Regions from separate parts of the Paenibacillus sp. J22R56 genome, predicted to be linked through region 4. Evidence: riboswitches for the same ligand, from Rfam matches in the RefSeq annotation. Region 4 holds a riboswitch; each other region holds the start of a gene.

Region 1 (8,088 bases), on a different contig from region 4:
GTCAATGATGTATCGATCGGGGTTTTATCGGGGCGGCGCCATTATTATGAGTGCCATTGCTGGCATTGACCAGGCACTCTGGGATATTAAAGGGAAGTTTTATAATGCACCTGTTTATCAGCTGTTAGGCGGAGCTTGCCGGGATACTATGCGAGTTTACTCCTGGATTGGGGGAGACCGGCCGACCGAAGTGGCGGAAGAAGCGAGAAAAGTTGTAGCAGCTGGATTTACCGCAGTCAAGATGAATGGGACGGAAGAGCTGCAGTATATTGATTCATATGACAAAATTGACGCAGCTGTCGCTAGGATTGCAGCTGTTCGGGAAGCATGCGGTTCCTCGATCGGAATTGGCATCGATTTCCACGGACGTGTACATAAGCCAATGGCCAAGATTCTTGCCAAGGAGCTGGAGCCGTTCCGTCCGATGTTCATCGAAGAACCAGTTCTATCCGAGAACAACGAAGCCTTGAAGGAGCTTGCTAAGCATACCTCGATTCCTATTGCTACCGGTGAAAGAATGTTCTCGCGCTGGGATTTCAAGCAGCTTCTTAGCGATGGGGCAGTCGATATTATTCAGCCTGACTTATCACATGCTGGCGGCATTACCGAGTGTAAGAAAATAGCGTCAATGGCAGAAGCTTACGATGTTGCGCTAGCACCTCATTGTCCATTAGGCCCGATTGCCCTTGCAGCCTGCCTGCAGGTTGATGCGACAGCACATAATGCGTTCATTCAAGAGCAAAGCCTCGGTATTCATTACAATGAAACCAGTGATCTACTGGATTATATAACTGATTCATCTGTATTCGACTATAAAGACGGTCATGTTGCAATCCCTCAGGGTCCAGGTTTAGGGATTGAAATTAACGAAGAGTATGTGAGAAAAATGGCTGCTGTCGGACATAACTGGAGAAACCCCGTTTGGCGTCACAAAGACGGCAGTATTGCGGAATGGTAATTGAATAGCAGATGGAAATGGAGGAGGCCCCAAACTTATGTTTGGGGCCTCTTCTTTGCATGTGAAATAGGGAGTTAATAAATCTTCTTCAACAGCTCTACGACTTCATCAATCGTTAGGCCAAAAGATTTGTAGTAGGAAGCATCACTAACCATCTGCTTTAAGACCGTTTCGTTACGTATTTGCAATATCTCATCGGGTGAGAATTCAGCTACAAAACAGCCTTTCCCCGTGATGGTATTGATTAAGCCACATCTTTCGAGTTCTTCCCAAGCTTTCTTTACGGTAATAATACTTACTCTGAGCTCTTGGGCGGCTTGTCGAATGGGGGGGAGACAATAGCCGCTTTCTAACTCGCCTTTTAGAATTTGAGCACTGATTTGTTCGAAAAGCTGCTGATAGATCGGTTTATCAGACGAATTCGAAATAGCTACATTCATTATATCTCCACTTTCGGGAATCGTTTAATCGCAATTCGATAAGCTATTAAGGTGAAAGCAACAAATATGGCTATTCCAACAATCAGGATGGATGACTGAAGTGCCATATTGTCCAGACCATCACCGTAAAAAACATCGTGCAAAAATGGACTCTGGATCCCTAACCATTGTGCAACTCCGGCAAATAGCATAGCGGCTGTAACTGCCACATATGTCGCCTCACCATATTTATAAGCTGTTTTATAATACTTGGATATAAAGATAATGTTGAAGATCGCAAGCATAACAAAACATAATCCCCAAAACCCCATATGTGGTGCAAAGAAATAGTAGGTTATATGGGAGTATAATTGGTTACTAATTATACCAAAGATCATTGCAATGATGATATGCAATAATTCAAGAATGACGATAACGGACACCTTGGCTTTTACAATGTCAGTTTTGGTAACAGGCAGCATGGAGGTAAACATCAAATCGTTCTGCGTTCGAAACCCGCCAAACATATTTGGAATCGTGATCCAGCAAAAATACAGAAGGACTAAAAAATAGATCCAACCGGGAATGAACATTAAAGCGCCTGTCAAAAAAGGCATGATAATATACATAGGAAGTACGCCTAATTTAAACTCTTTCATCAATAAATTATACATACATATCCTCCTTTTTCGCGAAATAAATCATAATTTCCTCGAGACTTGGCAGGGCGGTATTCATTTCGGAAGAAGGATCAAAGTCTTTGGAGTGAATTAAGCCTGTAAAGCCAAAGGAATTTTGCTTGTAGGAAATCAAATGGTCTTTCACTTGATCCAGCTGACTTTCTTTCCCGTTTACCAGGCGATAGGATTCAATAAATTCATTTTTCTCCGCACTTTTTACAATCTGGCCATTTGCGATAAAGGTAATATAATCCGCGCATTTCTCCAAGTCAGACGTAATGTGAGTAGAGAATAGAATGCTGACCTCACCATCAACAACGAGCTCTTGGAAAATCTCCAACAATTGATCTCTTGCGACCGGATCAAGTCCACTTGTTGGTTCATCAAGGACGAGAAGCTTAGCACCATGAGATAAGGCTAGGGCTAAGTTGTACTTCACTTTCATACCTGTCGACAATTCAGCAATTTTTTTATTCTCATCTAATTTGAATCTTCTCAGGTAGTTGTAGTAGGTTTCATCATTCCAGTTCTTATAGAACTTCTTAATCACATCGGTCAATGTTTTAATTTTGCTGCGAGTATAAAAATTGATATCGCCAAATGCGTATCCGATTTCTTGTTTTAGTTCGATTTCATGTTCGGCAATATTCTTGCCCAATATTAGAACCTCTCCGCTATCGATATGAAGCATATTTAAGATCGATTTGATTGTCGTTGTTTTACCTGCGCCATTGGCACCGATAAAACCCATGATAAAACCCTGTTCCAGTTGGAACGAAACATTTTTTAGCTGGAAATTTGGATAAGCTTTATTTAAATTTTGAATGTCTAATGCCAGCATAACGTACCTCCTCAATTAATTGTGTATGTTGTGTATGCACAATATATCACATGGGGTTTTTGTGGTCAATGCCTCAAACCAAATATTTACAATAAAATGGAAACTTTATTAACTTCAAGTACGTCTAACTGATTAAATACAGATTGAATAGAAAATTGTATACGATGAGGCTTAAAAAATGATGTTACGAAATGACATCGTTTCATACTAGGGGGTTAGAAAACTTGAATAAAAAAGTGAAGGGGCAGCCTGTCGAGGAAAAAACAGCCGCTACGGTAACTTCATTTAATGATGTGACCGATCACTATCAGAAAATAATGGGTGTTCCTGCCCAAAGAACAGATTTAAACAGTATGCCTAAGGTTCTGCGTTGGTTTGCGTATTTCTTCTATGCAGTCTTAATCCTTGGTGCACTGTTATTCCTCATATCTTGGTTGATGCAATAATGAAAGGAGCAACGATGAAACACTTCATTATAACAGGGACTTCTAGAGGAATTGGGGAAGCCATCGCTTATCAACTGCAATCATCAGGTCATTTTCTACATTGTGTCTCTCGAGAGAGGAATACAACTCTAATAAGCAACAGCGAGAATATGGCTTATTATGAGTTCGATCTAGGGCAAACGGATGCGATTGAAACCTTAATGGAGAGGATATTCAGTCAAATTGATCTGTCCCAAGTAGAAGGGCTTTATCTCATAAATAACGCTTCTATGATCGCGCCAGTGGCCCCAATAGATGCAGCAGATATCAGTGAAATAACACGTAATATACAGGTGAATCTGATCGCCCCAATCCTTCTAACATCCTTTTTTATTAAACATACAAGGGAACTGTCCGTAGAGAAGAGGGTTCTTAATATCTCTTCTGCATCTGCAAAAAATCTTCATCCAGGGATGAGTTTGTACTCTGCGGCTAAGGCTGGATTAGATGTTTTCACCCAATGTGTAGCACTTGAACAAAATAACTCAAATGCTCCAGTTAAGATTGTGTCCATCTGGCCAGGTATGATTGACACCAGCTTGCAAAGTGAAGCTAGAAGCATGGATCGAGCTATGCTCCCGACAGTAGAGTTGTTTAAGCAGGTCATGGAATCAGGAATGCTAACTACACCTGAGGAAACGGCGAAACAGATCATTGCATTTTTGTTTAAAGAAGATATAGAGCATGGAGAAGTTGTCGACATCTACGATTATTCAAAATGACATAAGAATTACAGCTAGCTATTGAACTACGGAATAGTTTCTGGCAAAATGAAATCAAACGTTCAGTATGTGTAACTGGCGAGACGTGGAGTACCACGGTGGAGCACATACTTCATATGGCCGTTCGCCTGGGCAGAGGTAAGGAGATTTCTCCTTGCCTCTTTCTGTTTTTCTATAACAAGTGGAGAGGATGACAGCTAATGAAATCAAGTCCATTATTGCTTGACGGAAACCGAGTTGCCACAGATATTAAGAACCAATTAGTAGGCCGTGTATCCAAGCTCAATGAGAGAGATATCGTCCCATGTCTGGCAACGATTCTTGTTGGAGAAGATCCTGCCTCAGCAACGTATGTCCGAATGAAAGGTAATGCATGCTCACGGGTCGGTATCCGATCTATTCGGATCGAACTTCCTGAAGAAACAACTACTGAACAATTGATACAAGCGATTATGCAGTTAAATGATGATCAATCCGTTCATGGTTTACTTTTGCAGCATCCGGTCCCACATCACATCGACGAGCGAGCTTCCTTTGAAGCTATTTCCATAGATAAAGATGTAGACGGAGTGACGATGCAAGGCTTTGCTCAAAATGCGTTTGGCATCGCGGCATTCCCTTCCTGTACACCAGCAGCAATTATGGAAATCCTGGCGTACTACGAGCTGCCTGTGGCTGGCAAGCATGCCGTCGTAATCGGCCGAAGCCCGATTTTAGGAAAACCAGTCTCAGCTATGCTGTTGAACAAAGATGCGACAGTAACAACATGCCATTCCAAAACGAACAATTTGGAACAACATGTCCGAACTGCTGATATTGTTGTCGCCGCCGTAGGTAAGCCTAAATTTGTTCAAGGCGATTGGATTAAGCCCGGTGCTGTCGTACTGGATGCCGGTTATAATCCAGGCAATGTGGGGGATGTTGACTTTGAGGCATGCACTCCTCATGTATCTGCTATCACTCCAGTTCCTGCTGGAGTAGGGCCAGTGACTATTGCGATGTTGTTGAAGCATACTGTTGAGGCTGCGGAAAGAAGCAAACGGTAATAAACTCCAATAGGGCTATACCTTTAGTCATTAAAATGACGATGGTATAGCTCTTTTTTTTCGAATATCACCTGGACGGAGCAGCGATAAGACCCTCGCAGGGTCTTATGATCACTAAATTCACATAACTACTACTACGTAAGACCCTCGTGGGGTCTTATTGGACCTTCGAGATTATTAGTTTCGCATAATGAGCACAGTATAAGACCCCAGCAGGATCTTACGCCCTTTAGAACTTATTCAATTGTCATTTCATTCTATTTAGTAATTAAATAATATGGTAGAATTTCCTAATAAACGATTGTCTTGAAAGGAGCTTACTAACAATGCGGCTAACAATGGGTATGATCATCATTTTACTCGTCATATCTGGGTGTACTAATGAAAGTAATCAAATAGTGACTAACAATAAACCGGGAACTTCTGATGAGAACAAAGTGACTGAAGACACTACTAAAGCGAAAGAAAACAAAATAACGTTAACCCCTGTTGATTTATTTGCAGGAGATGCTGCGATTTTCAAGCCATTCCTTGGTTCGATGTCAGTGGCTTTCAAATTGTCTTATGAAGGAAGCCAGCCAAACGTATGGTTGGATCTGGACGTTTGGGAGAATGGAAAGAAGGCAGCGACGAAGGGTTCAATTGGTCAACTATTTTACAGTTCAGAGGAAAATCCGAGCAGTGGTGAAGTCGAAGTTATTATGTCGGTTGATACAGTTCCAATCGAGGGGAATGATGAAATAAGACTAATTAAAGTGAATGTTGTTCATGATAAAGGAAATTCAAGTCTTGCAACAACAACGATTCCTTGGAATAGCAAGCTGACTATGCAGGGACTGCTTCAGCATAATGAGAAGACGTCGTTTGCAGCCGATGAACCTGTGTATGCCTTTGGTGTGCAGGCTTCGAGCGGTAACAACATGTCCACAGCAGAGCTTACTTCCGAATCATTAAGAAGACGGAATGGGCACTTGTATTTACTTTGCGTTATCAAAACGATTGATGGCTCTTATCGATTTCTCCCCATAATGCCAGGTTTGGTTGGGTGTTAAGATAAGAGAAAAGGTAAAGGGAGTGATTGTTGGTGACGAATGTTGTTGCGCATCTTGAAAAGCTGATCAAGGCAATACCAGATAAGCTAAAAGCATGGCCTGAAGAAAGGATGGTAACCCCACATGCCATTGGAAAATGGTCAAACCTTCAAATTCTTGGTCATCTCTGTGATTCGGCTATAAATAATCTGACAAGAATGATTCAAGCTCAGTACACTTCAGAGCCCTTGGCCATAACCCCGTACAACCAAGATAAATGGGTAGAAGCTCAGCGGTATGCGGATGCATCTGTAGATGAGATCATCACCTTTTGGGCAAGTTTAAATAGTGCTCTGTTACGAGTCATTACGGCAATGTCAGAGGATCTGATTAGAGCTAAACAAATAAGGCTTACAAGTGGAGAACAGCATACTTTGGAATGGCTCATTAACGATTATTTGGAGCATATGAAGCATCACCTTCATCAAATCTCCCCCGAGCTATTGGAAGACTAGAAAAACAATATAGAGTAATGAAGCTGTAGGCCATTCGCCGCAGCTTTTTTAATTTCCGACAGTTAATCTGACATGCAATTTCAGTTAATGTGCATCATGCACAAATGAATCTCTTCTTTTTAGTGACTACTCTATATTTAATGTCAGTAATATTGACGTAGAACTAACAATGACCTATATTTTCTCTAAGCTTTTCGAAAGATAGGGTTCGGCAAATAGGGGAGGGTCTCGTATGAAGAAGCTCATGATGGTTGTTGCGGCAGCTCTGCTTGTCTTCACTGCTGCATGCTCAAAGGAAACAACGAACACCAATTCAGCAGAAACGGGAGCAGCAGAATCGAAAAAGCCGCGCGTTGCATTCGTCTACCTAGGTGTACCAGGTGATGGGGGCTGGACTTACGAGCATGATCAAGGACGTAAGATGATGGAAAAAGAGCTTGGCATTACCGCAACTACAGTGGAGAATGTTCCTGAAGGAGCAGACGCTGAACGCGTATTTGAAGAACTTGCCGAGAATAATGATATTATTTTTGGCACTAGCTTTGGTTATATGGATGCCATGTATGCTGTGGCACAGAAGCATCCCGATGTGAAGTTCCTTCACGCGAGTGGATATAAGACTTTGGATAATCTCGGCACTTATCTGGGCAAGGAATATGAAAGTGCTTATCTCGTTGGCATGGCAGCAGGCAAAATGACGAAAAACAATCATCTGGGCTATGTTGGTGCTTATCCGATTCCAGAAGTTATCTATACGATTAACGCATTTACTCTAGGTGTACAAAGTGTTAATCCAGAAGCGAAGGTAGATGTAGTATGGAGCAATACATGGTTTGACCCAACGGCTGAACGTCAAGCAGCAACAAGCTTGCTGGATAAAGGTGTAGACGTGCTTGCTGCTTATCAAGATTCGCCAGCCAGCATTCAAGCTGCTGCCGAACGCGGCGTATGGGGTATCGGGAATGATTCGGATATGAGCAAGTATGCACCAGACAATTACATTTCGAATCCGAAGTGGAATTGGGGTCCTTATTATGTACAGACGGTGAAGGCGATCATGGATGGCACTTGGAAGACGGAAAGTTATTTTGGTTCTATGAAGGACGGCATTACAGACATCGCGCCATTTGGTAAAAACGTTCCGCAGGATGTACAAGATTTGGTTCAAGCGAAGAAAACAGAAATCTTGGATGGCAAATTTGATGTCTTTAACGGACCAATTGCCGATCAGACCGGTGCGGAAAAAGTAGCAAAAGGCAAAGCGATGACAGTTGATGAGATTTTGAACATGAACTGGTTCGTAAAAGGGATTGAAGGCACGATTCCTCAGTAAAGCAATCATTCAATTTCATCTAAGTGAAATCAATAACGATAAGGGAAGAGTGGTGACT
Region 2 (8,088 bases), on a different contig from region 4:
GCAATTCAATAAGCTCCTCTTGCGTGAACGGTGTTTCCCTGCCCCATTGTTTGACCTTGACCATATAGGGGCTATCGGGATTTTTCATATGGTAAAACCCTGGTATACGCATAACTCTTGATAGATTTGTGATCATCGGATCGGAATCGAAGGTTTGGGCTAATGCTTTTTGAATAGGAACGAATTTGCTTATGTCTCCGCCTTGCATGATCCAATAGATGTGATAACCGTTTTTCGTTTCGACTATCATCGTATCTTTGATGCGGTCTCCATGTTTGTTTATATATTGTTTTTTCAACTCGGCTACTCTCTGTTTTGTCCGCTGAGCTAAAAGGTGATATTGGCCTTTTTTATTTTGTGTGATTGTAATGGATTGAATCCGTTCTGAAGGGTTGGAGAGGATGGAGTCGATCTTCTGCTGGACCTGTTCTTTCGTTTTGAGAAGTGCTGAAATTTTGTTTAAATCGACATCGATGAACTGTGCTCTTATGGCTTTGAACGGGCTAACCCTCGTCGTTTCCCGGCAGTTAATCTCCATAAACACGGCATAGCCTTTTTTATTTAGCCTCGAAACATTTACGAGCTTGTTTCTCCTTGAAAAAAGCTTGATTTGAGGAACTAGCCTTTCTAAGGTACGAAAAGGCTTATGCAAGGTTATTGCGGGAAGCTCGGTAGCGAAGCTAAAGCCTCGGTTTTTGTTTTTAGCGTCATAAATTAATAAGAAATGCAATTGATCGCTTGGCTTGCAGCCAAGCTTTTCAATAAACCGGTATGCGTGACTAGAATATAACTGCACAGGTTTGGAAACCTTCGCTCGGCTTTGCGTCATTAACCACATCTCCTTGTAAACTCGCGTAACCTGGGAGGTTCTTATCTAAATAATCATATTCTGACAAGATGTTATAAGTGTAAAATGCCGTACCCATTTTTCTGCTTTTCTTCCCCGACATGACAAAAGTCAGACGAATTATATTATTTTTGAATGTTACTTAGTTTTCTTAATTTCTCCTTGCTCAGGCGTCAATTCATAAAGTTTCGTTCCTTTTTTGTCATATGCGATCATACGAGTTTTCGATACTGGAGATTGACCGTCATCGGAAGAACGTTTGATCGCCCGGGCCACTTGATATACGCCGTCAGTCAAGTCAGCATTTTGCTCGTATCCGTCATGCCAGATAACTTTGACATGGGCGAACGCGAGTCGTGAACCTGACCGATGTAATAGTAATGTCGATAAGCGCCGAAAGTCGCCATTCCCCACTTGAAATCGATAAGAACGTCGGGATCAAGCGACATACCGAAACCAGCAAACGAACAATTCAAAGCACTCTCGGTTATTTTCAAACGTAATTGTCCTCCCGAGTTCGACTCTGCGATAGTCTTGCGCTCGGGCCACATGTTTGAACTTTGCAATGTCGACACCGACAATTAATGTAGAAGAAGTGATTTGATTAATGCGTTCATTTTGAGTAAAATTCATTTTGTACTCTCCTTGGTTTGTATTTGGATCCGGTCGCTGGCCAGCATCTGGGACCCACATACATCATACCAAGGAGTCTTTTTATTTCTCAAATCTCGTATTTCTTCATAATAGGAATGCTGCCCATTAGCTTAATGAGGTCTTATCTGTGTACATATTTTTTCAGCCTTACTCACTCAAAATATTGCACTTAAAACCCTTAATAAGTGCTTCTTTTGTCGCTGGCACAGTATATAGGGATTTATACGTCCAAAAATTACCGACAAGAAAAATGAAAAAGAACCTTGATTTTAACAAGGTTCTAAATCGGAATTATTATGTCGTTGTACTCGTCCCCATAAAAGGACTAGAGTTGCGGTTAAGCGACTTCATGTAGTGATACACGATCTAGATCCGCACCAGAGGTAATGGCACCATCAATTGAAAACGGCAAGATGATCGTTTGGGTTCCATCGGCTGAAGTCACTTCAAGACAATGATCTGTTGTAATAGCTTCGGTTGAAGCAACGGCATGGCCACTACCATCTACAACGGAAATCGTCTGGACACCATTCAGGGATATTAACTCGTCTAACACATTGCCAGCCGTTGTCCCAGCCTTAATGTCAATTGCACGGCTTGAAATGGAATTAAGATGCGTGCTTGTATAGGCAATATCTACTGTTCTGTCAGTGGCAATGCTCGGGAATACGTAGGACTGTAATAGATTTGCCTGGACGGAACTATCGAACTTGGTACTGCCATTCGCGTCAGGATACACCGTTGCTGTTTGCGTTTTATAATTTTTATTGAACGTTTTAATAGCAATATGGCTAAAATTATAGCTTGAGTTCCCTCTAACTTGTACGGCACTGCCGATTAACCCACCTTGTAGAATATTTAGGTTACTTAGATGAACGTCAGTTCCATTATCCACTACAATCGCAAATCGGTCATTTCTTAACGTGTCTTCATATTGGATTGAACTGTCTTGAATTGTGACATGGTCGACGTATTTCATAAGTATACCATATGCAGGGAATGAGCTCGCATTTGAATAGGACGATGTTCGATAGTTCCCCCCATTTTTAGCTTCTGCTATAACTTCCGTCGTGTTTGATAGCACGGGCTTGGAAGCAGGTTTGGCAGGATTATAGGATGCCGTAAGATCAAGATTTTTAATCGTTATATTTCGAACGGGATACGTTTCTCCATCTACAATCGTTCCTACGGAACCAACGTCAACCTGGCCTGCGGATCCGGTGCTTGGAAAACGTTTATATCCTTGAATCACAATGGGAAACGCTCCGTCTCCCCCTGCGTTCTTGGATATAACAGCCCCGTCAACCGTTACGTTTGAAATCGAACCGGGTCTTCTTATTCCTTGAGGCAGCCTTGCGGTTTGGAGACTTCCATCTTCGTCAAACCCTGCACCTTCAAAGCGAGGTGAAACACCAAACGCAATTCCGCCGGATGTGTTTTCTAAATGCAGATCCGACAAAGTGACGTTACTTACGTTTGAACCGTCGTTAACCCAGATCGCAACGCCGGTTTTATTCGCATTTGTTGTTAACGTTAAATTTTTCGCTGTTATATTTTCCATATCTCCAACGGTTTCGGAGCCTAATTGGAACACGTTTCCGCCTGCGATGTCACCGGCAACAACTTTTTCGATATCGTTGTTGGAGACATGCCTAATAAATCCTAGTGAAAAGTCGCTTCCTAATTTGGCTACGTCGTTACTGGATTTCAATGTTGTAATGTTATAAGCGGATGCGTTGTTATTTTCCATAAAGTTAAAGGTGTCTCTTTGACGACCGGATGTAGAGTCAGGCAGTAATAGGTTTTGAACTCTAATGTAATCACAGCCTGTTGTCAGTATAGAAAACCAGCCGCCTTGCTCGATAGTTAAAACATGATCTTCATCCGTTCCGCCAATCACGATATTTTTCGATAGTTTGAGCGAAATGGTTTTTGTTCCGTTGCCAGAAACATAAGGTTCACTATAGCCCGTGTATAAATTCATATTTCCGTATATTTTGGCTGAATTGCCGATGATTTTGATATTCTCTACGCGAACCCCCCACAAAAGAGCGTCCTCCCAATAGCCATGACCGTCATCCTGCCCCAATGCAAAAGGATAATTTAAAGTGGCTTCTCTTGCGTCGATATGGTCTAAAGCGATAAGTTGAGCGTTTTTGTCAAAATATAAATATACGTTGCTTCTTAAATGGATGCTGTTAGAGGCAAAATTGGAGTCTCCTTTGAAGTAAACCGTTCCGCCGCCATTTTTGCTTGCTGCAACAATGGCTGCATTAATAGCAGCAGCATTGTCTGATCCGGTATATTTTATAATGCCGCCTGCGCTGTCCGATACTTTTGCGTCAGCAACCGCGCCAAAGTCCGTTACGTCATAATTGCCTGTATAATAGCTTACCATGTTGGAGCTTCCATCGGCTGTTACCAGCTTAAAATAGTAGTTTGTTTCCGGTAATAGGTTCGAAAGCACCGCTTGTTGAGATTTGAATACTGCTCCTGTTCGCACCCAAGTTAAACCTTTGTCTAAACTTGCATAAACCACCGCTTGTTTATTCCATGAGTCAGCTTCCAGTACAACAGTTGTTGGGGTGCTATAGGACACATCAACAGCTTTTCTAACTAAATTTGTTACATTAGAAGTAACATTGAAACTTGCCTTCCCTGTTTCCGTAAAATCCGCTTCGCGAGGTGTCCCTGAATAAGCCTTGCCACTAAAGGTTGCGCTGAAGGTTCCGCCATGACTTGGCATTTTCTTGTTCTTCAAAACAAGCGTAACGTCAACGCCATTGTAGGCGCTAAAATCCGTATTCTTTATGGAAACCGTCTTTCCACCGTCCGTTATTTCCACTTTGGTTCGAAAATCTTCATTCGAATTAATATCTCTAGCCCAGTTTCTTCCCGAATGGTTATAGTCTTTTGCGGCCGCGATAGCCGCATCATTTAATTGCACGAAGCCACGGCCAATTAGATCGAACGTATCCGTTGAGGAAGCTCTTATTCCATCCGGCAAATGAAAGGTTAACGTCCCGTATAAATATTTTCTTTCCGGGGTGGTTCTATGGATTGAGTATTCTAATATTACATCTTGAGTTTCACCTGCTGTATATTGCTGGAGGTTGGCTTTTAATGTGGATAGCTCGATTGTAAACTGCTTCGATGTTCCATCTTCAGCAACTACATTTAGTCTATCCTCATTTTTGATCTGATCAGATAACCTCTTTTCGATACCCGCACGATCTGTCACCGAGTATTGCTGAATCGAATGGTCGGTTGAGTCAATTTCGGCAAGCAATTGTTCCACATCATATTGAGGTATCATATAAATCGTGCTTCTGGCGTTGTCGATGCTTGATAGGTGAATAGCGTTATTCAGCATTCGGAGATCCGTGTTGGAGGAATTGGCCGGTTTAAAGTCATCTTTTTTTAATGAAATTTTAGAATTATTAATTTCCAGCCTGTACGATTTAGCTTTGTTAACGGCTGGTAAATTAGTTATCGCGTAGGCTATTCCATCTGTGCCCTTTAGTACATTCATTTTAGCTTTAGACAAATCCAGTTTATTCTTTCCATCACTTATAGAAATATAAGAAGGAACACTACCGCTTGTCATGTTCAATACGTCTATCGTTGAAGATGTCTTAAACGAAAAGGTATCCGACGCTCTTGTGTTAGACGAAAATCCAAGTGGAGTTATTTTCTTGGACTGTCCGTGATTATCCTGTTTCACTTGTTTCGAGCTGTCGTTAAGCTGCGGATTAGATGCAGCCCAGGCACCGTAAGCCAGACTAAACATCATAGTTAGAGCAATAATTGTGGATATTAGCAATTTTTTTCTCAACTTCACTCTCTCCTCTTTCTGTTTAATTGATTCAGTACTAGCATAGTTCAGTTTTGTTTGATGATTGTTAACTAGTCAATAATTGAGTACAAAGTTGTATTTCGTGATTTAACAGAAAAATTATCCCATTAACATAAAAAAACCGCGATTTACGCGGTCTTGCCGAGATAATTGTCATCCGATAATGATTCACCCTTCAAAAAAAATGACAGCTGATCTTGTGATCGGCTGTCATTTTTCTAGTTCAAAGGTATTAGCTTTTAAGTGTGTCTACGACCCGGTCAACCAAATCACAGGATGGCATCGATGTTCAGTGAAAATAAAGTATTAGACTGACCCAAAAAAAAACGAAACAGCAGCAGCCATGGACGAGAAAATAAAGTCCTAGACTGCTGCTGTTTTATTGAAGTATCGTTCCTCGTCCCTCGGTTTTAAGGGTTTATCTCACATATAATCAAGCGTGAACTTTTCTCCCTCCATAGGAAAGCTGGCAAGAATTCTAGTCGGTATTGTTCAACACGAATAAAGCGCGGAGGACCGAGTTCGTTCTCCATAAGCTCTCTCATTTTCAAAGCAGCTTGAGCTTTACAATGAGGACAAGTCATATATCTTTCAAAGTCTACTGCATTTAAAGGGGAATCAACGTCAACAACTTCAAGTACGTAACTTCCACAATCCGGACATTTGGTTGATAGGTTGGGGTTATTAGCCAATAGCTTTGCTGCATCTATCCATTCCTTCTTCATCCGAAACCTCCTGCATTGTGATGTCTGAACTAACGTTCTCCGTCCCTCGGTTCAATTTCCCAATCTGAAAAATTCAGCTTGATTCATAAAATATTCATCAATTTTTTCGACTATAAGCCCTCCGTTTTCTTCCGAGTTGCGTTTTACTTGAATCCATTCGATGTCTTTCTTAAACTGCTCCCATAGCCTTTGACGCTGCGCCATATCCTTAAATTCCATCACATAATATAGTTTATTTTGGCCTGTTGCATCTATCCAGAAATTCACGACCTTCATTCCCAGTCTAGTGAAAATTCTAAACGTATGCTCCTTAAATCTGTCTTGAATGGCATCCATTCGACCTTCGTAAATCGTATAGATTCGCAACTCGTATAGCATGTTATTTCCTCCCTGAATGAATCTGATTGGTAATCCAGCACCATCTATTTCGACTTTTTAAAAATCAGATCGAGCGCATTCTCTCTGGAATATCATGCTTACCTCCTAAAACACACAGAGGTAAGGGATACCTCTCCCTTACCTCTGCCCAGGCGTACGGCATATGACAATATGTGCTCCCTCGTGTGTCTCCACGTTTACGCCAGTCACACATACCAAATGTTTACTGTAATTATAGTTAGAATATTCACTGAAGTAAAGATGTTAATTTCGTTATCCCTTTACTTCAACAAAGGCTGAATGACTTTTCTTGTTTGAGATTATTATTTGCTATTCATTTTAGACAAAGCTCCAGTCAGCAACCAATCGCTGCTGTTTTTTCAACCCGTCTTATCCTCTCTTCATATCAGTCTATGAACGGGGCGGGAAGGGTGTCATAAACCCGCGCAGCAGTGTGATCGTCGATTGCCGTACTGCCCGGTAGTCTTCGGCCAATTGCGCGGTTGTCCAGCTTCCAACCTCCGTTCAAAATGAATTAAATGTATCTTAGCTTAGATCTTATATATAAACATTTATAGGCATTTAAAAAGACAATTAGATAATACTGTGCAATAAAAAAGCGCCTAATTATAGGCGCATTTTTATAACTTGTTATAACGTAATTGAAATAAGGTCACGATCCAGAACGATGTTACCATCTTGCGGCACGTCCCCAGCTACTCCGAAATGGTTAACAATAACATTTGAAGTAGCTGAAAGGATGACAACTACTTCATAGTGATCGTTGACATCAGCGAGATTTGTATTGAAAAATCTAAGGGAATTGGCTGGTATGGTAACGGTGTTGTTACCAATTCTTACTGGGGAATTGGTATCCCAATTAAAGACCATAACGGTTGCGGTTATCGGTGAAGATCTCCGATTCATGACTTCGGTATGGGCAAATGTTGTACTCGGATTTTTTTTGAGAACACCTGTGCTTCTAACAGTACCCGAAGTGGTGTTTTTCACCCGAACTTGCTTTTGTAACTGAGTGTTCAATTTTTTCTTCATCGCGCTGGTCTTTACTACTCTCTTAGCTGATGTTTTAATTTTCACTATATCATCTCCTATATTGGGGAATAATATAGTATATATAAAATTGATAGATTTGTTTGTGCGGTATTACTAGCAGATAAGCACTTTTAATAGAATTGAAAAACGCACTTTCCATTGTATGAGTGGATTTCAATACACACTAATAGACAGGATGGTCCGAATACGACGGCAGCCATGGACGAGAAATAGTTAATAGCTTAATAACTCGGATATTTATAGGCCACCGCCTCTGTATAGAAGTTCTTGTCCTAAGTTTTTGCATTCCCAACCAAGCTCTGCTTTATAAAAGTTCTGTGATACATGTGGTTCTTCAAAGGGATAAAAGCTTCCCATTTGAATGGTTTGCCAACAAGTAACAGAGTCTCTTGTATTGTAAAGAATCAACCTCTGGTCTATCCTGGACAGGGAATCCAGATATACCGTCAAAATCAACACTTCTATCATCTACCTCCTTCTTTCACCTTACAGAAATTTATTTTGACATATAGAATTGAACTAAAGCTCCCAATTAGCGTAATGAATCATGCCAA
Region 3 (8,088 bases), on a different contig from region 4:
TTCCGCGCAGCAAGCAAAGGATGACCAAGGCCAAGGCGAAGCACCTGAAGCAAAGTTCTTCCTGTGGGAAATGATTCAACAGTTCATTCATTGGCTGAAAAGCCTGTTCTCATAATTCGCAAAATGGCGGCCCTCCACTCATGCATGCAAGCGCTGATGGAGGGCTGCTGCTCTGCAATTTAGAAGGCATATGCTATAATGGGGGCAGTAGATGAACTTTAATAGCAGGGATTGAAGGATAGAGATGACGACTACAAAAGTTTGGCAGGTAATGGACGGGAGTAATCCGGAGATGCTGGCCGAGCAATTAGAGGAAGCAGCGGCCCTTCTGCGCGCAGGTGAATTGGTTGCTTTTCCGACGGAAACGGTATACGGCCTTGGGGCCGATGCGCGTAATACGAAGGCGGTAGAGGCCATCTTCAAAGCAAAGGGGCGCCCTTCGGATAACCCGCTTATCGTGCATATTGCCGACGAACGGCAGCTAGATGAACTGGTACTCCCTTATCCAGAACTTGCCGGAAGACTGATGAAGCAGCTGTGGCCCGGGCCTCTGACGCTCGTGCTGCCGGTGCATCCTGAAGCGGTGTCACCTCTAGTAACAGCAGGGCTTTCCACTGTTGGTGTACGAATGCCGGATCATCCGGCAGCTCTTGCGCTCATACAGCAGTCTGGCTGTCCGGTGGCCGCACCAAGTGCCAACCGTTCAGGCCGCCCAAGTCCTACACTTGCAGAGCATGTACTGGAGGATCTTGGCGGTAAAATAAGCGGAGTTGTAGACGGCGGAGCAACTGGCGTTGGACTGGAATCAACGGTAATTGAGCTGCCGGATTCGAATACGATTCGTATCCTTCGTCCAGGAGGCATCACCGCAGAACAATTGCAGAATGCGGCACCAGAGGCCCGCATCGATGCGCTGGCTCCCACCACTTCCGAAGTGACCGAAGCGCCGCGGTCGCCAGGTATGAAATATACGCATTATGCTCCGCAGGGTGATCTCGTGATCGTTCAGGGTGATCGAGCCGAAGCAGTACGTTACATTCAGGAGCAAGTGAATGGAACAAGAGCAACAAAACTCAAGACAGGTGTCCTTACTTTCGATGAAAGAATAGCCGCCTTTGATGCCGATCTCGTGTTAACCTACGGAAGTGAGCATCATTTGGAACAGGCAGCGCACCGGCTTTATGCAGCACTTCGCCGATTTGATGCCGAAGGTGTGCAGCGTATTTGGGCGGAAGGCTGCTCAGAGGAAGGGATTGGACTTGCTCTTATGAACCGTCTGGCGAAAGCTGCCGGGCATCAAATCGTTCAGGTTTAGAGTAGTATGTTTGTCCCCTTGTCCGCATATCTTGGTTAAGAATGGATGTGGACATGGGGGCGATAGCGTGACAGATGCAACTTTACATGCTGGACAATTCGCGACACTGCTCATAATGGCGGTTGCGCTAGGCATGGATGCATTTTCGTTAGGGATTGGAATTGGACTTAAAGGGATTCGTCTTCGTGATGTGCTGCGGCTAAGTGCGATCATTGCACTGTTCCATGTCATTATGCCGCTGGCAGGGATGTACGCCGGGCATTTCGTCAGTGGTCTGCTTGGCGACGTGGCTACAATGGCGGCAGGAGTGTTGCTGCTGCTTTTGGGCGGGCATATGATTTACAGTGCGCTTAGGGGAGAGGCTGTTCATTCGATCGACTACCGTTCCTCGATTGGAACGTTTTTATTCGCGTTTAGCGTTAGTATCGATTCCTTTTCTGTTGGCGTAACACTTGGTATGTTTGCAGCAGATATCGTGCTGACTGTACTGCTATTTGGTTTTTTCGGCGGATTAATGTCCGTGGGTGGCCTCCTGCTTGGGCGCAGGGTGAGCCAAAACCTCGGTGGGTATGGTGAAGCGCTTGGCGGGGCGATTTTATTAATATTTGGACTGTTATTTATACTTTAAAAATAAGACAGATTAGCGACGCAGAAAGGGGAATGCAGCATGACACGCATCTTGTTTGTTTGTACCGGCAATACATGCCGATCCCCGATGGCAGAAGCTATGCTGAGAGCGATGGCAAAGCAGCAGGGCGTTCCGCTTGAGGTTCGTTCAGCGGGGGTGTCAACAATAGACGGGCTGCCGATCTCGGCTCATGCGGCTACAACGCTGCGAGGCAAAGCCGTTGAACCTCAAGGTTCTTCACGGGCGCTTAGCGGTGAACTTGTTGCTTGGGCAGACTTGATTCTGACCATGACATCGGGGCATAAACGAAATCTAATTAATTGGTTTCCTGAGGCGGTGGATAAAGCCTATACGCTTAAGGAATACGTCAATCAAGATACGGATGTACAGGCGGATATTGAGGAGTTAGAGCGTCTATTTACTGAGATGCATATGAAGCAGGTGCTGGGCCAGCAGCTGTCGACTGCAGAGCGGACACGACTCCTTGAGCTTGAACGCCGCATTCCAAGCTTTGATATTGCCGATCCTTTTGGCGGTACACTTAGCATGTATGAAAGCTGTGCTTCAGAGATTGAAGTGAGTTTGAAAACCTTGCTGAGGATGCTCAAAAAGGGATGAAATTCCATGCTGAAATTAGGCTGAATTTAGCCATTTAAGCGATTGATTTCTAACGATGAATCGGCTATCATGGAGGTAACAAAGACGGTTTCCGATGTAACTGGCGACGGAAGTGGGTAACCACGGTGGAGCATCGGAACATACGGCCGGTCGCCTGGGCAAAGAGCAGCATGCTATTGAGCATGTCATGCTCTTTTTTTCGTCTTTTCTACGGAATTTAGGTATAATAAGTCCGTATGATTCGACAAACAGATACTTATTTTGCTAACGACGCTGCAAAATAACAGGAGGGTTTACGTTGAAAATTGCAATTGGTGCAGATCATGCGGGTTACCGGTTGAAAGATGAAATCGTTCCGTTCCTTTTATCGCAAGGACATGAGATTGAAGATTTGGGCTGTGACTGCAATCAATCTGTTGATTATCCCGATTATGCACTGCCGGTAGCAGATAAAGTAGCAAGTGGTCAGGCTGACCGCGGCATTCTTATTTGCGGTACAGGCATTGGCATGTCGATTGCGGCTAATAAAGTGCCGGGTATTCGATGCGCTTTGGTGCATGACATGTTCTCGGCGCAGGCAACTCGCGAGCATAATGATACGAATGTACTTGCTATGGGCGAACGCATTATCGGCCCGGGCTTAGCACAGGAAATTGTCCGCATCTGGCTGGAAACGCCATTTTCGAATGGTGAGCGTCATGCAGGACGTGTTCAGAAAGTGAAGCAAATCGAACAGCAATATACTGTGCATCCTTAAGATCGATACGATATAGAAGGAGCGGTGCAGCATGAGCAATCACGAGGAATTAGCTTCAATTGCAAGTGATGTGGAGACGATTGTTCGAGAACTTGTTTCAGCCGGAGGGCTGAAAGCCGGACAACTGCTTGTTATCGGCACCAGTACAAGTGAAGTGCTGGGCCACCGTATCGGCACATCCGGAACGCTGGAGACGGCCGCACAGATTTATGCGGGAGTTGAAGCGGTACGGAGCGAGATTGGATTTTATCCTGTTTTTCAATGCTGTGAGCATTTGAATCGGGCACTTGTTCTCCCTCGTGAGGCTGCAGACAAATTTGGTCTGGACGAGGTTGCAGCGGTACCTGTTCCGAAAGCAGGCGGTTCGATGGCGGCGTATGCTTACCGGCACTTGCCGGAAGCTTGTCTGGTTGAAACGGTGGAAGCACATGCCGGTATCGATATCGGTGATACCTTCATCGGCATGCATCTCCGCCGGGTTGCCGTGCCAGTTAGACCTTCGATCAGGTCGATTGGTGCAGCTCATGTGACGATGGCTTTTACAAGGCCTAAGCTCATTGGCGGAACCCGTGCAGTGTACACTTTGGAAGAGAGCGGCCTGGCGTCAGAGCAGACGTCGGGATCATGTGATTAATTTTAATTTGGGAGGCTTTTCACAATGACAATGGAAAACTTACGTAACCAAGATCCTGAAGTATTAAAGGCAATGGGCCTTGAACTGCAACGCCAACGCGATAACATCGAGCTGATCGCATCCGAGAACATCGTTAGCGAAGCGGTTATCGAAGCATTGGGTTCGGTATTGACGAATAAATATGCAGAAGGCTACCCAGGCAAACGCTTCTACGGCGGCTGCGAGCATGTTGACATTGTGGAAGATATCGCACGTGATCGTGCAAAAGAAATTTTCGGTGCTGAGCATGCGAACGTACAACCACACTCCGGTGCACAAGCAAACATGGCGGTATACCTTGCTGTTCTGAAGCCTGGCGATACGGTACTTGGTATGAACCTGGCACACGGCGGTCACTTGACGCACGGCAGCCCGGTTAATGCATCTGGTCTTTTGTACAACTTTGTAGCTTATGGCGTAGACGAAGAAACTTTCACAATCAACTATGAGGAAGTGCGTAAAGCGGCATTCAAACACCGTCCTCGCCTGATCGTAGCTGGCGCGAGTGCATACCCTCGTACAATCGACTTCGAAAAAATGGGCAAAATCGCTGAAGACGTAGGCGCATTGTTCATGGTTGATATGGCACATATCGCAGGTCTTGTGGCAGCTGGTCTGCACCCAAGCCCAGTGCCTCACGCACACTTTGTAACAACAACAACACACAAAACGCTTCGTGGTCCTCGCGGCGGTATGATTCTGTGTCGTCAACCTTGGGCAGCAGCAATCGATAAAGCGGTATTCCCTGGTTCGCAAGGCGGCCCATTGATGCATGTTATTGCAGCTAAAGCTGTTGCATTCGGCGAAGTTCTTCAACCGTCATGGAAAGAATATGCACAACAAGTTATTAATAACGCAAAAGTATTGTCCGAGACGCTGATCTCCGAAGGCATCAACATCGTATCCGGCGGTACTGACAACCACTTGATGCTGGTTGATACTCGCAGCCTTAACATCACAGGTAAAGCTGCTGAGCATGTGCTTGATTCGATCGGTATTACAGCGAACAAGAACGCAATTCCATTTGATCCAACAAGCCCGTTCATTACAAGCGGTATCCGTCTTGGTACTCCAGCTGCAACTTCCCGCGGCATGGATGAGAAAGCAATGAAAGTCATTGGCGAAGTGATCGCGATGACGCTGAAAAATCCTAATGACGAAGCCGTACTGGCGAAAGCGACTGGCATGGTTCGTGATTTGACAGCTCAATACCCGCTTTACCCGAACATGAAATACTAATTTTATTTGTTTCTTCAAAGACTGCCCTTCAGGTCATCCTTGACCTGAAGGGCAGTCTTTTTTTTATGGTGAATTAACCCTTTGCGATTGCAGCATCCTATAGGAGGCAGGTATTAAGCTTCTACATGAATCGTCAATATTCGACAATTTACGAAATGTAATTTCTGGGGAGTGACAAAACATAAATAAATATTGTATATTTATCTACGGTATATTAAATTAACATTAATATTGTGCTAATTCGGCGTGAACATATGTAAACAGGACGGAATGAACAAACGTTCACTGATATTTTTTCAGTTAAACGCATGAATTTTCAAATTGTTTAATTATGTAATGTCAAATTATTACAATATAAAAAGACAGGGTTTACATCAGGGGAGGAAAATTTATGTTGAAGAAGAAGCATGGCTTTACATTGATCTCCGTGTTGCTGGCACTGGCTCTCGTAGCTGTCGGCTGTACACCTAAGGAAGAGTCCGGAAGCAGCGAAGCACCTGTATTCCGCATGAACCTTGCAACTGAACCGCCATCTCTTGACCCGGCACAAGTTCAAGACCAAGTATCTGCAACTGTTGTAAACGGTTTGTACGAAGGACTTACTCGTAAAGACGAGAAGGGTGACGTTGTTCCTGGCGTGGCTAAGGAATGGAAAATTTCCGATGACGGCAAAACGTATACCTTTACCATTCGCGATGATGCGAAATGGAGCAACGGTGACGCTGTAACAGCAGGCGACTTCGAGTACGCGTGGAAACGCGCCCTTGATCCAAACCTGAAACCAGCAGCATCTGCATATGCATACCAGTTGTACTACATCAAAAACGCTGAAGCTTACAACACTGGCGCTGACGGTGTAACGGCTGACGATGTAGCAGTAAAAGCAATTGACGAGCACACGCTGCAAGTTGAGCTGAACTCGCCAACTCCTTACTTCCTGGGCCTGATGTCCTTCACAGTCTTCTTCCCGGTTCACCAATCGGCGAAAGATAACGAAGCATGGGCAACTGATGTTTCGACTATGATCACTAACGGTTCGTTCAAAATGAGCGAGTGGAAAAAGAACAACTCCATTACACTCGTGAAAGACGACAACTACTATGCAAAAGACGATGTGAAGCTTACGAAAGTTGTCTTCTCTGAAGTTAACGATTCGAATACTGAGCTGAGCATGTACCAAACTGGCGAGCTTGACTTCGCTGGTATGCCTACGGGTCTGATCCCGAATGAACAATTCCCAACGCTGAAGAAAAACAACGCGGATGAGTTCAAAGTTCAAGGCAGCGCAAGCATCTACTACTACCTGTTCAATACAACGCTTAAACCATACAGCAATGTAAAAGTACGTGAAGCGCTTTCGATGGCGATCAACCGTCAAGATATCGTTGACAACGTAACAAAAGGCGGTCAAACGCCAGCATACGGTATCGTTCCTCCTGGTATTAAAGGTGAGAAAGACGACTTCCGTACGGAACACCCGGATTCTGCATACTTCAAAGAAGACATTGCAGAAGCGAAGAAATTGCTTGCTGAAGGTCTGGCAGAAGAAGGCCTGACTGCAATGCCTACTGTTAAGCTGACTTACAACACAAACGAACTGCACCAAGCGGTTGCTGAAGCAATTGCTGAAATGTGGAGCAAAAACCTCGGTATCAAAACCGAAGTTAGCAAGCAAGAATGGGGCGTATTCCTCGACAACCGTAACCACCTGAACTATGATGTGGCACGCGGCGGTTGGGGCGCTGACTACAATGACCCTATGACGTTCATCGATCTGTTCTCGTCGAAGAGCGGTAACAACAACACAGGCTTTGCAAAACCTGAGTATGACGCTCTGATCAAAGAAGCATACAGCACAGACGATCAAGCTAAACGTATGGCTGCTATGTCCAAAGCGGAAGAAATGGTAGTTGGTACAGACCGTGCGATTATGCCGATCTACTACTACAGCACTGTTTACATGATCAAGCCTGGATTCAAAGGCATCTTTATCGATTACAAAGGCGACATTGATTACAATCGCGGAGATTACGAAGCGAAATAATTAACTGCTCGTTACGGAATGCGGGATATATGCGGCCATTGAGACTGCATATATCCCCTTTCACTTTTTACTTTCGTAAGTTAAAGGATTTTAATTTTTGAAAGCTTTTGCTTACGTAGTAATGAATCATCGCAATAGCTCTAATAGCTGTTTGGGTGATAATTTTTTTTAGGAGGTGCCATAGCGTTTGGTTCGTTACGTTCTTCAGAAACTGTTGTTCATGCTCGTTTCGATCTTCGTGCTGGCTTCGGCCACTTTTTTTCTGATGAAGGCCATTCCGGGCAACCCTTTTCAAAGTGAGAAAAATATTCCTGCTGCCATCCAAGAGCGCTTGAATGAGGAATATGGACTTAATGATCCGCTGGGCGTTCAATATTTGCATTACATGAACAACCTGATTCACTTTGACCTTGGAACGTCCATGAAGCAACAGTATGTTACCGTTATTGACATTATTAAGACCGGATTTATTTACTCGCTTCAAATCGGTATATTCGCCATTATCGTGGCGGTTGCAGCAGGTGTGCTGTTCGGTTTGATTGCTGCGCTTAACCACCGCAAGTTTCTTGATGGCTTTACGATTTTGATTGCCGTAATTGGCGTATCGATTCCGAACTTCGTTGTTGCTACAGGCTTACAGTGGATATTTGGCGTCAAATTGCGTGTGCTAGACGTAGCAGGCTTGAATGACCCGACTGACTTTATTATGCCTGTACTTGCATTGTCGTTCCTTCCGGCTGCATTTATCGCGCGTCTTGTACGTTCAAGCATGCTCGAGGTACTTAGTGCCGATTATATGAAGACAGCCCGTGCG
Region 4 (8,088 bases):
ATATCGACATACGATACATCTTATGGCTATATATTACATCTCGATATATCGAGTGTCAATGTAGTTTTGGTATTTTTTTCTTTTTGCATGTAAAAAAGGACATGTTGGAATTTCCAACATGCCCTTTGATTTGGACTTTTACTGAATGGGAATATAGACCGTCATACTAATTTTCTCCGGAGTGGAATTCATCACATCCGTTACCTCAAAGTCTGGTCCTTCTCCACGCTCATAATTGCTGTTAGGCAGCCAGGTGCCATAAATGTACTTCCATGTATTTTGCCCAAGCTCAGGCATACTGCTGTTTCGAACCAGCAGGAAGCTCGATGCAAGCAAAGCCCTCTTCCACTTCTGCAAATGCTGTGACCTCCTCGCCAATAAGGAAGGAAAAAACACCATCCTCATGGAAGGAGTGGGAAATACCATAGGCAAAGGCCGGCCGGGCTTTGTTTGGGATACGCATAAAATATTCATTGCTGCCAAAATGCCCGTAAAATCCCGGAATCTCCTCAAAATACAATTCGTTATTTAAATTCGTTGTGTAGTTATACCCGATAATACGAATGGCAGGAAGCTCTACTATGTCCGGTTTGTACATATTCAGCCCTCCTCGAATATTGGCTGTTAGAGCAATGAAGTCGATTGGATGCTGGGAAACAAGTGGTTGCTGCCGTTTACGATACTTAGCTGGTGTTACGCCAAAAAAACTACTGAAAGCACGAGTGAATGCCTCCTGTGAGCCGTATTGATAAGACACTGCGATGTCTAGTACTTTTTTCTTGGTAACCAGAAGCTCCGCAGCAGCGACGCTTAACCTTCTCTTCCGAATGTATTTTTGAACTGTAAATCCAGAAATGGCGTGAAAGAGCCTTTGAAAATGATAGACCGAAAACCCCGCTTCCATGGCAATAGCCTCTAAGCTAAGCGGCTCCTGCAACTGCTCTTCCATAAACATGATGACTTGTTGGACTCTCGTATAATGTTCCATTGGAATTCAGTTACCCAGCTCCTTCGTTTACATTTGCAGTTATCTTATCATTGAAGTGGCTTGCTATATTTGATCAGGAATGCTTTCCTGGCATCCAATCATATTCCATCAGCCTCGCTGTCTTTAAGGCCCGCTCCTCGCCATGAAGCTTGCCAATTACATACAAGGACATATCTATACCGGCTGATACACCCGCAGACATAATGATCTTGCCGTTATCTACATACTTCACGTTATCCAGAATCTCTGCCGATGCAGGTACAACCTCTCTTAATTCCTCGATAGCTAGATGATAGGTGGTGAGCTTCATCCCTTCCAATACGACAGCTTTAGCAAGTAGTAAGGCCCCCGTACATACGGACAATATAATCTCAGCTTCATCTGCGCAATCGTGGATCCATTCTGTCAGTACTCTGTTGTTCATTTCTTGCCGAACACCACGGCCGCCGGGGATGAGGATAATATCGGGTTTCGGGCAGTCATGAATGGTATACGCAGGGTTCACGCTGAGATTACCTAATGCTGTGATCGGATGGTTATGCTCGGCTACCGTGTAAACATGGAAATCCTGTCCGTAATTACTGCCCGTAATAAACACTTCGTACGGTCCCGTAAAATCCAATATCTCTACATTGTCATAGATCAGAATCGCTACATTCCTCTTCTTCTGCACCTGTTCCATCCCCTCATCCTCCTAAAAATAAATTAAATTAAAAAGAGTATTTGTCCCACGGGAACAAACTCTTCCCAGTGAACAAATACTCTGCCCAGGCGTACGGCTGATGACATATGTGCTCCCTCGTGGTTATCCACGTTTACGCCAGTCGCACATACCAGTTATTTACTTATTATACTATTCCGAACATCGGCCGGAAGCAAGAGTGGATTTGAAACAATTAACGGCAGTATATCGTCTATAAAACTGGAATGTTTTGTAAGTCTAGTATTCATTGAAGGAAGTGTAGCCATGAAGCTAAAAAGATGGCATAAAATAATCGCTGGGCTGCTGCTGTTACTCCTTATTGCCGGGGTACTAGAATACAAGGGGATCATCTGGCATAACAGCTTGTTCGCAGCCAAATATGATGTGAGAGGAATCGATGTCTCCCACTATCAGGGGGAAATAGATTGGAAGAAGGTCGCTGACAGTGGAAAGTGGCAATTTGTTTATATCAAAGCTACCGAAGGAAAAGATATGACTGACAGCCATTTCAGGTCTAATTGGGAGCAGGCCAAGAGCAATGGCATGCTCATTGGTGCTTATCATTTTTTCACCACTCAAAGTACCGGTGCTCAGCAAGCTGCACATTTTATTGATGAGGTTCCTAATGAGGCTGCCAACCTCCCCCCAGTCATCGATATTGAGATTAGTCTGGATAAAGATGCTCCACTCATCCAAAGTGAGCTAACCACCCTAGCAGATCAACTAGAGCAGCATTACAAGCAGAAGCCCATTCTGTATGTCACCTACGATACTTTTAACAGCTACATTGCAGGAAGCTTCGAGGATTACGAAATCTGGATCAGAGATATTGTGAAGCATCCGTCCCTGAAGGACGACCGGGCTTGGACCTTCTGGCAATTTAATAATCGCGGAAGAATCTCCGGTATCGATGCCTATGTGGATATTAACGTATTCCATGGGGATGAAACAGCTTTTGCTGCGAAGTTCAAGAAATAAGATACGATAAGACCCTCACAGGGTCTTATCGTATCTTATTTCAGGCAGTAATCACCCAATAAGACCCTTAGAGGGTCTTATTACATCTCCGAGTGCTCACGAAAGCATAGTTGTCTCCCCCATATTTAGCAAATAAGACCCTCACAGGGTCTTATCGTTACTAATTTTAGGCAGTAATCACCCAATAAGACCCTCAGAGGGTCTTATTGGACCGCAGCCAGTCTTACAGTCGTCCAAAAGGCTGCTGTTAAACTAGTCAGAGGACAATGCTTCCTCAATAGCCAGTTCCAAATCGGTCGGCTGTGTCGTTGGCTCAAATCGGCCGACCACTTGTCCCTCTCGGTTAATGAGAAACTTGGAGAAGTTCCACTTTACGCCATCGCCGTCATATAAGTCCGGATGATTCTGCTGGAGAAAATCTTTCATCCACATCTCAGCAGCATTATCCGGATCATATCCTTGGAAAGGTGCCTGCTCCGTAAGATATTGAAAAAGTGGATGGACATTTTGTCCACGGAGCTCTACCTTTTCAAATAACGAGAAGGTTACTCCAACATTGCGCCGGCAATGCTCCTCTACTTCCGTATTGCTGCCGGGCTCTTTGTCATTGAACTGATTGCACGGGAAGCCCAGTATCTCTAAGCCATGCATCCAATATTTTTCATACAGCTGCTGAAGACCATCGAACTGCTTGGCATATCCGCATTGGCTTGCTGTATTAACGATTAGAAGAACCCTGCCACTGAAAGCAGACAGATGAATAGGCTCTCCAGTAATCTCATTAACTTGAAAGTCATAGATGGACTTGTTCATCTTATTCCTCTCCCTTGTTTTATATTTAATCCATCATATAACCCAGAATCCTATTTGAATAATATATAAAAACAATAATCTTAATAGGCATTTCCAATAATGTATTTACTGGAAAAAGGACTTAAAATAGGTCCATTTTCTCCAGCAGCCCTGCGGCCTCTTTCAGGATCATTCGATCACGCATTAGCATAAAAAAATTGCCATAATCATCAGCGTTGCTGTTGTTAGCAGTCTTATCCATAACTTCAATTGCCTATCCGATTGTCAGCCATTGAACGGACATTCCGAGCTGCTCTTCAGCATCCGTTAGGGCCGTTTGTTCTGTGCTTCAAAAAAGCTTCCTCTGGTGACTCACCTTCCTCTATGCCGCCACCTGGAAGTTTATAAAGATCCAATTCAGCCATATACATCATGGCAACCTTTCCATTGTGATTAACGAGCACCCCTCGCGAAGCGTATCGAGATACTGTACCGATATACGCTGGGGCTCCTCCCAAAATATCACTGTCGGTTAATCTGCTATTTAACGTCATCATTAATCCCCTTTACCTGTGCCATTACCAGAGGAGCGCCGGCACCTGGTTTGGGCAGGATATTCCCTTCGCTTTTATAGGTATCAAATCTCTTCACTAAATTCAAATAAGCCTCTTCCCGGTCATTGCCAAACCCACTCATCCAATGCCAACCCTTGATACTTGCTTCCCAAGGTAATATCGCTGCATTTAATCCCTTTAATAATTCCGTGTCTACATGTTGCTTTCTGTATTCAATGGAATAGTCATTCAATGACCAGTTTTTCTCACGGGCACGTCTCTTCCTAAGTAGAAACTGAATTCCTATCACTATCGCTGTAAAGCTAAGAGGAAGTAGGAGGTTTTCAATCACCTTTTTTAAACTAAAATCCATAATAAACAAATATAAACCGTAACCACCAACTATCAGAAATAATTCAGTTAATAACCACTTCATCATCTTACTTAATTTTTTGAGCCTCTTAAAATTTAATAAGGTAAGATAAATGGCCACTAAAAGGATCGTTATGATCATGAGCATTCAAGAAACTCCTCTCTGCTACGAACCCATTAACATCTCGTCCAACTGCTCATGATGCTTCGCAATCCAGATCATCTCCTCAGCAAAACGTGCCGGAATCCGATGATGATTATCCATCTCCGCGGTAATCCACCATTTGCTTTCCAAATACCAGAGTAACCGAATGATATCCGCTAAATGATTAATCTCAAAACCTGCAGTCTCTTGATAACCTTGCAGAAAAGCTTTGGTCTTACCCAAATCCAGCCGCCCTTCCAGGAATGCCCCGGATAGAATGGCACGGGCTATGTCAAAGTCCAGATAGTCAAAGTTCAGCCGATCAAAATCAAGGACAGCCGATACGGTTTCCTCACGGAATAACAGATTATCCATCCATAAATCCCGATGTGCCCAGCCTTGCCGGCAGGCTTGCTGAAGCGCAGGCAGATCCAACGATTGAGTCATTTTTTTCTGCAGCTCCATAATCGGAACAACGTGGGGTTTATTCATCTGAACAGCTTGCTCAATCACATCATCCCAATGCGCAAGTCTTGCCTCCACTGCATGCGGCATGAAATCCGGTTCACTCTTGCCTGGCAGTGTACCATCATTGAGGTGATGATGAAGCTGGCCAATAATTCGCCCCAGACTATACATATGAGAACGATTCGCCATACCTGGCGCAATCCCACTGCCATCGCAATATTGCATCAGAATATAACGTTCGCCGGATTCATCGGTATGTAGAATTTCTCCCTCCCATTCAAGAAGCATAGGCGAAGGAAACATCAGCTGTGACAGCCTGTGCTGCTGAGTCAGAGCTATACGTAAAGTGTCCACACTCTTAAATCGGTTGGTGTGATACTTCTTCAGCACATATTTTCCTTTACTCGTATGCAGAATCCACTTTTTATTTAACCATCCTAATTTAATCGGCTCAGCCGCATGAATCTGAAAATCAAACTGCTTCTCACAGCGTGCAAATAGATCCGCGTATTCTATCATTTGAATCCCGCTCCCCCATAAATATCTATAATTAAAATATCCATAGCCTATTTCTATTAATTAGATTAATATATAAACGTTATAAATGTAAGATTTTTCATATGCAGTCACTTTCAAGGGGGTTACTATGCTTCAAGCTTATTGGTATATAACGAAAATGAAGCTCCTTACCAATCTGACCTACCGATTCGAAGTATTCACTTCCGTGGCGACAAACCTCATTCTTACGCTGGCATCCGTCTTCTTATGGCAGACCGCCTACAAAGGCAGCTCCGGCACCGCCCAGTCGCTTACCCTGCAGGATATAACAACCTACACCATTCTCTCGATTACTATTTCTACCATCTTTGTATGTGATGTACAGAACACCATCTATTACAAAATACGGGAAGGACAGATCGTCACGGACTTCTACCGACCGATCCCCCTTCTTGCCTGTTATCTGGCTGAGGATATCGGAGAGATGTTCAGCTCTTTATTAAACCGAGCCCTTCCGCTAATTGTATTCGCTTCCATCTTCTTTGGCATCCCTTGGCCCGCTTCCATCCAAGACTTTCTCCTCTTCCTCCCAAGCTGCCTGCTAAGCTACGCCATACTTTGGCTTCTCAGTGCACTCGTTGGATTGATCGCATTCTGGGTCATGGAGCTTGGCAACATGGGGAATGTGAAAGACAGCATCGTCCGCGTATTATCCGGCAGTATCGTGCCGTTATGGTTTTTCCCGGACACTGTTCAGACGATCTCGAAGTTCCTGCCTTTTCAATACACCTATCAGACTCCACTTGGCATTTATATTGGCAATACCAGTACTGCCGATGCCTTCACCGCCATGGCTGTACAAGCGGTATGGGTTGGACTGCTCTTCCTCGTCCTTGCAGCCGGATGGTCCCGCACGAAGAAAAAAACCTTAATCCAAGGAGGATGATGAAGCCCATATGGTGTCCTCATTCAAACATTATGTATCCGTCGCTTCCTGCTGGGCACGGCTAGCCATCCAACGCCAATTGGAATACCCGCTCTTCCTGTTCAGCTGGCTTCTGATGATTCCTATTCAATATTTCTCCGGCATCTGGATGCTCAAAATCATCGTTGACCGCTTCCAGGCGCTTAACGGCTGGGACTTCCCACAGCTCACCTTCCTTTATGGACTAGGGCTGATCAGCCATGGCATCTTTGTTGTCTTCTTCATTAATACTTGGAGTATGGACCATATGGTCATTAACGGCGGCTTCGACCGTCTCCTGCTTCGCCCGATGAACGTCTTCTTCCAGCTGGTAGCCAGCTATGTGAACTTTATTGGTCTTATTGACTGCATTCCTGGCGTTATTATTTTCCTCTATGGCTGTGAAATTGCCGGCTTCGAATGGTCTCTCGTCAATATCGGCAAGCTCATTCTTGTATTGATCGGAGGTATTCTAATCCGTGCTGCCTTGTTCACAAGCCTTGGTACAATTGCGTTCTGGACGAAACGAAACGGCTCAATGGTTGGCTTCGCCCTTACCATGCTGGAGCGTGCCACCATGTATCCGCTCAGCATGTACCCTTACTTCCTGCAAGCTCTGTTTACATTCATCATCCCCATCGGATTCATCAGCTTCTATCCTGCTGCCGAGTTTCTTGGTACAGACAATGGTGGACTTGAGCTCCCACTGAGCTTTGCTCTATGGACGCCGTTAGTGGGGATCATCTCCTTCTTGATTGCGAGTGGTATTTTCAGATTCGGAATGAAAAATTACGAGAGCGCAGGCTCTTAAGACTTGGGGGCAATGACGAGAATGGATGCTGTTATTGAAGTAAATGATCTCGTGAAAGAATATATCATCGTGAAGAAAGAAAGCGGGCTGCGCGGCTCGCTCAAGAGTCTTCTCTTCCCTAAGAAAACGAAATTTAACGGTGTAAATGGGATAAGCTTCTCTATCTCTCCTGGCGAAATCGTTGGCTACATTGGTCCAAACGGTGCAGGCAAAAGCACCACGATTAAGATGCTGACCGGCATTCTCCATCCAACCGCTGGGTCCATAAAGGTATGCGGTATTTCCCCGCAGGCGGACCGAAAAGCTGTTGTCCGCAAGCTTGGCGTCGTATTTGGACAGCGGACTCAGCTTTATTGGGATTTGCGGCTTGGCGAATCGTTTGAGCTGCTGCGGAGAATCTACCAGATCAATCAGGCGGAATATGAGCAGAATCTCACAATATTGACGGATGTGCTGAAGCTGCAAGATTTTATCAATACACCGGTGCGCCAGCTTTCCCTTGGTCAACGTATGCGTGGTGATATCGCGGCTGCCATGCTCCACTCTCCATCCGTACTGTTCCTAGATGAACCTACGATTGGACTAGATGCGGATGCGAAGCTCGCTATTCGTAATTTTATTAAGGAGATTAATCGTACGCGTGGGGTAACCGTTATTCTAACTACCCATGATCTCGATGATGTCGAACAGCTCTGCAGCCGGATTATCGTCGTGAATAACGGAAAAATCGTAGAGGACGGCCCCATCGAGTCCATCATTCATAAGTTAACGCCTCACCGCATGCTTGTTGTGGAGCTTCAGAAGCCTTGCGCTGA

The links. Region 4 has a riboswitch for ZMP and ZTP ahead of AC0YNT_RS24680 (DJ-1/PfpI family protein). Riboswitches for the same ligand answer to the same signal wherever they lie in the genome.
Region 1: another riboswitch for ZMP and ZTP. It lies ahead of AC0YNT_RS16190 (bifunctional 5,10-methylenetetrahydrofolate dehydrogenase/5,10-methenyltetrahydrofolate cyclohydrolase); the one in region 4 lies ahead of AC0YNT_RS24680 (DJ-1/PfpI family protein).
Region 2: another riboswitch for ZMP and ZTP. It lies ahead of AC0YNT_RS17060 (NIPSNAP family protein); the one in region 4 lies ahead of AC0YNT_RS24680 (DJ-1/PfpI family protein).
Region 3: another riboswitch for ZMP and ZTP. It lies ahead of rpiB (ribose 5-phosphate isomerase B); the one in region 4 lies ahead of AC0YNT_RS24680 (DJ-1/PfpI family protein).

What each region holds. Positions count from the first base shown of each region.
Region 1 covers NZ_JBWDNV010000006.1:248,441-256,528, reverse strand. Annotated here, with positions in the region: gene dgoD (galactonate dehydratase) at 1-958, shown strand, start outside; gene AC0YNT_RS16215 (GntR family transcriptional regulator) at 1,033-1,398, opposite strand; gene AC0YNT_RS16210 (ABC-2 transporter permease) at 1,398-2,051, opposite strand; gene AC0YNT_RS16205 (ABC transporter ATP-binding protein) at 2,044-2,898, opposite strand; gene AC0YNT_RS16200 (hypothetical protein) at 3,123-3,344, shown strand; gene AC0YNT_RS16195 ((S)-benzoin forming benzil reductase) at 3,344-4,105, shown strand; ZMP/ZTP riboswitch at 4,167-4,246, shown strand; gene AC0YNT_RS16190 (bifunctional 5,10-methylenetetrahydrofolate dehydrogenase/5,10-methenyltetrahydrofolate cyclohydrolase) at 4,306-5,151, shown strand; gene AC0YNT_RS16185 (hypothetical protein) at 5,478-6,203, shown strand; gene AC0YNT_RS16180 (DinB family protein) at 6,236-6,697, shown strand; gene AC0YNT_RS16175 (BMP family ABC transporter substrate-binding protein) at 6,930-8,030, shown strand.
Region 2 covers NZ_JBWDNV010000006.1:416,505-424,592, forward strand. Annotated here, with positions in the region: gene AC0YNT_RS17035 (DNA-primase RepB domain-containing protein) at 1-829, opposite strand, end outside; gene AC0YNT_RS17040 (hypothetical protein) at 1,141-1,344, opposite strand; partial or broken gene AC0YNT_RS17045 (IS110 family transposase) at 1,304-1,480, opposite strand; gene AC0YNT_RS17050 (hypothetical protein) at 1,839-5,336, opposite strand; gene AC0YNT_RS17055 (hypothetical protein) at 5,768-6,082, opposite strand; gene AC0YNT_RS17060 (NIPSNAP family protein) at 6,134-6,460, opposite strand; ZMP/ZTP riboswitch at 6,600-6,680, opposite strand; partial or broken gene AC0YNT_RS17065 (DinB family protein) at 6,902-6,976, opposite strand; gene AC0YNT_RS17070 (hypothetical protein) at 7,112-7,558, opposite strand.
Region 3 covers NZ_JBWDNV010000003.1:487,980-496,067, forward strand. Annotated here, with positions in the region: gene spoIIR (stage II sporulation protein R) at 1-115, shown strand, start outside; gene AC0YNT_RS10155 (L-threonylcarbamoyladenylate synthase) at 245-1,315, shown strand; gene AC0YNT_RS10160 (manganese efflux pump MntP) at 1,431-1,943, shown strand; gene AC0YNT_RS10165 (low molecular weight protein arginine phosphatase) at 1,983-2,561, shown strand; ZMP/ZTP riboswitch at 2,648-2,728, shown strand; gene rpiB (ribose 5-phosphate isomerase B) at 2,860-3,318, shown strand; gene AC0YNT_RS10175 (TIGR01440 family protein) at 3,350-3,952, shown strand; gene AC0YNT_RS10180 (serine hydroxymethyltransferase) at 3,983-5,230, shown strand; gene AC0YNT_RS10185 (peptide ABC transporter substrate-binding protein) at 5,622-7,274, shown strand; gene AC0YNT_RS10190 (ABC transporter permease) at 7,462-8,088, shown strand, end outside.
Region 4 covers NZ_JBWDNV010000011.1:601-8,688, reverse strand. Annotated here, with positions in the region: partial or broken gene AC0YNT_RS24685 (effector binding domain-containing protein) at 139-988, opposite strand; gene AC0YNT_RS24680 (DJ-1/PfpI family protein) at 1,062-1,670, opposite strand; ZMP/ZTP riboswitch at 1,747-1,826, opposite strand; gene AC0YNT_RS24675 (glycoside hydrolase family 25 protein) at 1,956-2,669, shown strand; gene AC0YNT_RS24670 (glutathione peroxidase) at 2,922-3,482, opposite strand; gene AC0YNT_RS24665 (hypothetical protein) at 4,002-4,535, opposite strand; gene AC0YNT_RS24660 (phosphotransferase) at 4,554-5,519, opposite strand; gene AC0YNT_RS24655 (ABC transporter permease) at 5,647-6,444, shown strand; gene AC0YNT_RS24650 (ABC transporter permease) at 6,455-7,273, shown strand; gene AC0YNT_RS24645 (ABC transporter ATP-binding protein) at 7,295-8,088, shown strand, end outside.